2 regions of the Halobacillus sp. ABR2_026 genome follow, and region 2 is predicted to be linked to the other one. Evidence: predicted binding sites of a transcription regulator. Region 2 holds the regulator's gene; the other holds the start of a gene.
What was found. The regulator CtsR, encoded in region 2, represses protease genes until heat stress. The targets are predictions, from matches to a motif close to ATGGTCAATAAAGGTCAAACA.
Positions count from the first base shown of each region.

Region 1: clpP (ATP-dependent Clp endopeptidase proteolytic subunit ClpP) is a predicted target of CtsR. The motif match lies at 2,106-2,126, and genes of this name have one in related genera.

Region 1 is NZ_JBSWTM010000001.1:2,998,729-3,002,142, forward strand. Features, by position in the region: gene ACXADE_RS15570 (sugar-binding transcriptional regulator) at 1-146, opposite strand, end outside; gene ACXADE_RS15575 (glutaredoxin family protein) at 298-519, opposite strand; gene ACXADE_RS15580 (hypothetical protein) at 945-1,169, opposite strand; tRNA gene ACXADE_RS15585 (tRNA-Arg) at 1,429-1,504, opposite strand; gene clpP (ATP-dependent Clp endopeptidase proteolytic subunit ClpP) at 2,184-2,771, shown strand; gene ACXADE_RS15595 (HPr family phosphocarrier protein) at 2,871-3,125, opposite strand; gene whiA (DNA-binding protein WhiA) at 3,263-3,414, opposite strand, start outside.
Region 2 is NZ_JBSWTM010000001.1:64,883-68,296, forward strand. Features, by position in the region: rRNA gene ACXADE_RS00345 (23S ribosomal RNA) at 1-626, shown strand, start outside; rRNA gene rrf (5S ribosomal RNA) at 712-825, shown strand; gene ACXADE_RS00355 (MgtC/SapB family protein) at 905-1,597, shown strand; gene ACXADE_RS00360 (CtsR family transcriptional regulator) at 1,765-2,229, shown strand; gene ACXADE_RS00365 (UvrB/UvrC motif-containing protein) at 2,251-2,799, shown strand; gene ACXADE_RS00370 (protein arginine kinase) at 2,799-3,414, shown strand, end outside.

The DNA of each region.
Region 1 (3,414 bases), 2.9 Mb from region 2:
CGCTCAGCAAGTTCAACACTTTCTGCTAACGCTCTTCGTCCTACAGGCTGCATGATCTGAATGTGGTACAACAGCTGATAGCGCCGTTGAATAACCTCCAGAACATCCGGGAATAATTTTCTTTGTAAGTCGATGAACGCTCTCATGGAAAAAGCCCCTTTTTTGAAATGGTGCCTAGCGGGATGTAATGCGTCCCAGCTAGTCGTATTATGTCCCGCTCGGAGCAAAAAAATATCTTATTTCAATTTTATATTAACAGTGGGGGTGTCCAGGTGCAAGCGTAAAACTCAACGTTTTTCATTGTAAACGCTTCATCAGCTCCACGTAATCGATCTGTCGATAATCCAGCTCTTCTTCACCTATTTTCAACACCGGAACCTCCAGCATATACTTCTCAAGAAGCAAAGGGTCCTTTTCAATATCAACGACGTCAACCTGGGTGTCAAATAAGGTTAAAAGATTCTTCACTTCCTCACACAACCCGCAGTTTTCTTTGACATACAATAAAACCAGAGACATGCCATATCCTCCCTTACTCTACATCCATTTCTACCCCTAGTTTATCAAAGCCCCCGACCTTCATCCATTCTCACAAATTCCCCTTGGAAAAAGTTTGTTTTGCTTCATCGTTCAGAAGCGAAGGAAACCTCTCTAGTCACCAGGCGCCAGAATTGGATACCAAAGAGGAAGAGAGTGCTTGGTATGGCCCCAAAGGAAGAAGTTCGCAGAGACTTAAAGAGAGGAAGTTCGATTAAATCCTGTACTCATATCGCCCCCACTTCGTGTGAATTCCCGTGGCAAACGAGTGACTACCCGGAGTCCTTCCGCTCAACTAAAATTCGAAATAAACGATTCAACCATTGCTTCCTTATAAGGAAAGTTCCGTATCCAGTTAATAAATATCAACAGCAAACTTTATAAGAACCAGCAAAAAAAGACACGCTTCACGAGGCGTGTCCTTTCTTATCGTAAAAACCGTTATCGATTTTCATCTTACGTTTATTCAAAAAATCCGCTAACTCTTCGCCTACGTAATTCTCGGGTGTGCGTTTTAATGACTCGTAATTGAAGGATAACTTTTGCTGCTCCTGCATGTCGAACACATGAATCCGCCTGTCTTCAGAAACTTCCTCAGTCGACAACATTTTGTAACGGATTAAGTTTGTCATAAATACCCCTCTTCTAAATAAAGCGAAAAGTCTGACTTTATTTATTAAATCATAACATAGAAAAACCAGGAAAGAAACTACATCGAGATAATATACCCAAATAAACGTTCGTATAATTCTTGTGAGGTTTCTGTGTAATCTTTATTCAAATTACATAAGTGTAACTGTGGTCTTTGAGGGGGTATATGATATTAATATAATGATTTTTCTGTAAAAAAAAGGATCATCCTTACATAATAAGGATGATCCTTCCAATTAGCGCGCCCGAGAGGATTCGAACCCCCGACAGACGTAGAACCGGAATCTACCGCTCTATCCAACTGAGCTACGGGCGCAAAAGCGACATGCAAATTATATTATAAGGATAATACTCCAAAAACACAACCCATTTTTTCAATCTTCAAGAAAACTTTGCCTTTGTTCACCCTTGAGTTCCGAAAAAACAGGCGCACCTCCAGGGGGTAGACAAAGATTCGCTTGCCACAGGACGTCCTCCTTCTAAAATTCTTTGGGCCTCGCCTGGCGCACACCCCTTTGAAGTTTCACCTTTCCTCTTTATACCGTTCTCACTTTCTCATAACGAACATTGTACGATCGATGCTCAGATTATGGCTAATCGTTTAAATGGGAGAGTTCAAAAACTCTATCCTTAAGAGGGGGAGACATGTGGAGTCTGCGAATGAAACAAACAAAGATCATGTCAGAGGATGATCAAGAGGGGGAGCTCGATAATGATTCTTCAACTGATCTCTACCTCTACTTTCCTTCTACTGTTTCATACGATAATTCTAGTTCAGGACGTTTATATGGGCAATTTTAGGGTATGATGGTAGGAGGAATCGGAACACTTCACATAGAACGAAAAAGTAGAGCCTTTTTTCATACTTAGATATTAAAACACCCCTGCTGAAATACAGGAAAAAGGTCGATTGTTTTTGTTTGACCTTTATTGACCTTAAAGGTATGATGAATGTATTCCATCATTATTAATTTGATGTTAAGGAGGAATTTCAAATGAATTTAGTCCCTACAGTCATTGAACAAACAAACCGCGGAGAACGTGCGTATGATATTTACTCCCGCTTACTTAAAGACCGTATCATCATGCTTGGAAGCCCGATCGATGATAACATTTCAAACTCTGTCGTCGCTCAATTGCTTTTCCTTGCAGCAGACGATCCGGAAAAGGATATTTCCCTATACATCAACTCTCCAGGTGGATCGATCACAGCCGGCATGGCAATCTATGATACGATGCAGTTCATCAAGCCGAACGTATCCACCATCTGTACAGGTATGGCGGCTTCTATGGGAGCTTTCCTACTGAACGCCGGAGAACCAGGAAAACGTTATGCACTACCGAACAGTGAAGTCATGATTCACCAGCCCCTTGGTGGTACACAGGGTCAGGCATCGGATATTGAAATTCATGCCAAACGCATCATCAAAATGCGTGAGAAGCTCAATAAAATCCTTGCAGAGCGCACAGGACAGCCGATGGAAGTCATCGAGCGTGACACGGACCGCGACAACTTCATGTCCGCACACGAAGCTGTTGAATATGGTTTGATTGATAAGGTTATGGAGAAAAACGAGAAATAAGTAAACGTAAAAAACCGCTGTGGGTCCACAGCGGTTTTTTTGATGGGCATGAGAACGTTCCCTCATATGAGAACGTTCATTTTTTCACATACTTGAATATTAATCATTGGTGACGAAATCAGTAAGTACCTGTACCGCCTGTTCCTCATCCGAACCATCAGCAATCAATTTAATTTCCTCATCTGTGCCTACGGCCAGACTCATTAAACCCATGATGCTTTTCGCATTGACTCTCTTTTCACCTTTCTCTATGAAAACGTCAGCGGTAAATTTATTAGCTTCCTGTACGAATTGTGCAGCGGGTCTTGCCTGCAAGCCCGTTTCCAGTTCAATTTTTACCATTCGTTCAATCACGTATCATTCCCCTCTCTTCCTATATTTTGAAATTCTCATATTTTGTAAGCGGATTCAACTCTAAGGAAAAAGAACGCTCTCTTAAAGAAAGCGTTTATAATTGTATTTCATTATAGCATGAATCTGGACAAGAAACATTAATTTCTTGTGTTTTCTGTTACTTCACCTTTTCTTACTTTTTCAGCAAATTCATCGATTTTACGCAGGCGGTGATTGATTCCTGATTTACTGATCGAACCCCCGGATACGTATTCCCCGAGCTCTTTCAAGGAAATTTCCTGGTGTTGAA
Region 2 (3,414 bases):
CGGAGGCGCCCAAAGGTTCCCTCAGAATGGTTGGAAATCATTCGCAGAGTGTAAAGGCACAAGGGAGCTTGACTGCGAGACCTACAAGTCGAGCAGGGACGAAAGTCGGGCTTAGTGATCCGGCGGTTCCGCATGGAAGGGCCGTCGCTCAACGGATAAAAGCTACCCCGGGGATAACAGGCTTATCTCCCCCAAGAGTCCACATCGACGGGGAGGTTTGGCACCTCGATGTCGGCTCATCGCATCCTGGGGCTGTAGTCGGTCCCAAGGGTTGGGCTGTTCGCCCATTAAAGCGGTACGCGAGCTGGGTTCAGAACGTCGTGAGACAGTTCGGTCCCTATCCGTCGTGGGCGTTGGAAATTTGAAAGGAGCTGTCCTTAGTACGAGAGGACCGGGATGGACACACCGCTGGTGTACCAGTTGTTCCGCCAGGAGCATCGCTGGGTAGCTACGTGTGGTCGGGATAAGTGCTGAAAGCATCTAAGCATGAAGCCCCCCTTGAGATGAGATTTCCCTTTGCTTTAAGCAAATAAGATCCCTCAGAGACGATGAGGTTGATAGGTCCGAGGTGGAAGCGTGGTGACACGTGGAGCTGACGGATACTAATGGATCGATGACTTATCTATCGAAATGATAGTGTTCGTGAAAAGCGTTTCTTCAAAAGATGTTTCCTTATCCAGTTTTGAGGGTTCACCTCAAACTTTATATTGATGTGGTGGTGAAGGCGAAGAGGTCACACCTGTTCCCATGCCGAACACAGCAGTTAAGCTCTTCAGCGCCGATGGTAGTCGGGTTTACCCCCGTGAGAGTAGGACGCCGCCACATTATTTCAAAGAACCAGGAGATTATTCTTCTGGTTTTTTTCTATATTAACTCTCATAGACATATAGAAAGGAGGGATAGGTTGAACTGGTCTTACTTTTTTCACGATGAGATCCTTTTATTTGTATTTCGGTTATTTTTTGCCCTCATTCTTTCCGGCCTCATTGGATTTGAAAGAGAAGTCAAAAACCATTCGGCAGGATTCCGCACCCACATTCTTGTAGGTGTTGGGGCATGTATGATGATGCTCCTGTCTTTATACGGGTTTGAATCCTTTATTGATCAATATGAACAAGTTCGATTCGATCCCGCACGTATTCCTTCGTACGTCATTAGCGGAATTGGTTTCCTGGGGGCCGGAACGATTATCGTCAACGGAATGACCATCCGTGGGTTGACCACCGCCGCTTCGATTTGGACAGTAGCTGGAATTGGGCTCGTAGTTGGTGCTGGTATGTATGATGTGGCAACGGTTACTACAATCTTTGTACTCATGAGCTTAGTATTTTTAAATAAGATAGAGAAAGAAAAGTTCAATGGTAACCGGAGAAACATATATCAAGTGACGATTAGTAAAGATGCCCCTGTAAATCATGTGCTGACTGTTTTTGAACAGATGAAGCTGGATGTTCGAAAGATCGACATCGTAGCTTTAGATCAAGAACAAAAAAAGGTCGTGGTCGAATTGAATAAAGGTCAAAAATATGATCGGTCACATCTTTTGGAACGTCTATCTTTGATAGATGGTGTAGAAAAATGTGGACATCAATACTAACCAGCTGTACAGATGACTCTGTGCAGCTTTTTTGTTTTATTTCATGATGAATCGGGGAAACATAGAAGATGTAATTCTTCTAAAACAAACAAGTTGCATGACAAAAGAAAATGAGTATAATAAAATTAAAGTCAAAGATAGTCAAAGTCAAAAGAGGGGGAGGGAGCATGAGGAATATCTCTGATGTTATTGAAGACTACCTGAAGGAGATCTTGGATCAAAACCGGTATCAGGCCATTGAAATCAAGCGTAGTGAATTAGCTGAAAAATTCGATTGTGTACCTTCTCAAATCAATTATGTGATTAAAACGCGATTTACTGTGGAAAAAGGATATATAGTGGAAAGTAAAAGAGGTGGCGGCGGCTATATCCGTATCAGCCGTATTCAACACCGAAAAGGTTCAGAGATGATTGAAGAAGTGATGGAATTGATCAATCCCCATGTATCTCAATCCAAAGCCATAGATATTCTTGAACGGCTGGTAGACTATGAGATCATCACGGATCGTGAAAGCAAATTGATGGCGAGTGTCATTGACCGTGATGTACTTGCTTTTTCTTTACCGCTTCGAGATGAAGTACGCGCGCGTATAATGACAGCCATGTTATTTACTCTTAAATATAAATGTTAAATGGAGAAGGGAGAGATTCATATGGAGTGTCAGGAATGTCATAAGCGTCCTGCTACCGTCCATCTGACTCAAGTGGTCAATGGCCAGAAGTCTGAAATCCATGTATGTGAGCAATGTGCGAAAGACAATGGATACATGAATTATGGAGAAGAAAACTTTACATTGAATGATCTCCTTTCAGGTCTGTTCCATTCCGAAGGACCTTCTCCTTTAAAAGGGAACAACCCACAATCTTATACGCAAAAGCCAAAACTGAAATGTCCGAACTGCGGGCTGAGCTACGAAGAGTTTGCAAGGATCGGAAAGTTTGGGTGTGCCGCCTGCTATAAAACTTTCGATGATCGATTAAACCCGATTTTACGTCGAGTTCACAGCGGAAACACAAGTCACGATGGAAAGATTCCGAAGCGTGAAGGTGGCAACCTGCACCTGAAGAGAGAAGTGGAAGAACATAAAACTAATCTTCGACAATTAATTGAGCAGGAAGAATTCGAAGAGGCAGCGAAAGTTAGAGATAAGATCAGATCTTTAGAAAACAAGCTGCATCGTGGCGAGGATGGTGAAGAGTAATGTCATTACAGAAATTCATGAATGAAGCAATCAGTCCATGGATGAAGCAGGAAGGGCCGGACAGCGATATTGTCCTAAGCAGCCGGATACGACTTGCTCGGAATTTTTCACAACATCCTTTTCCGATTATTGCAACTAAGGAAACTCTGGAAGAAGTTCTGAGGTTTTTCCAACAGGAATTTCAACAGAAATCATTCCGGGATTATGAAGACTTCGAACTGATCCAGATGAAAGATTTGCAGCCTGTGGAAAAAAGGGTCCTGGTGGAAAAACATTTAATCAGCCCGCATCTGGCTGAGAAAGCAGAGAAATCAGCTTCGCTCATTTCACAAAATGAGCAGGTTTCCATCATGATTAATGAGGAAGATCATATCCGCATACAGTTGTATTTCCCGGGCTTTCAACTGGATCAGGCACTTGAACAGGCGAGTCAACTGGATGATTGGCTTGAGGAAAAAGTGGATTATGCTTTTGATGAGAGGCGAGGCTATTTGACGTCATGCCCGACTAATGTGGGTACCGGCATGAGGGCTTCCGTTATGATGCATCTCCCTGCACTGTCCATGACCAGTCAAATCAATCGGATGACGCCTGCGATCAACCAGCTTGGGCTGG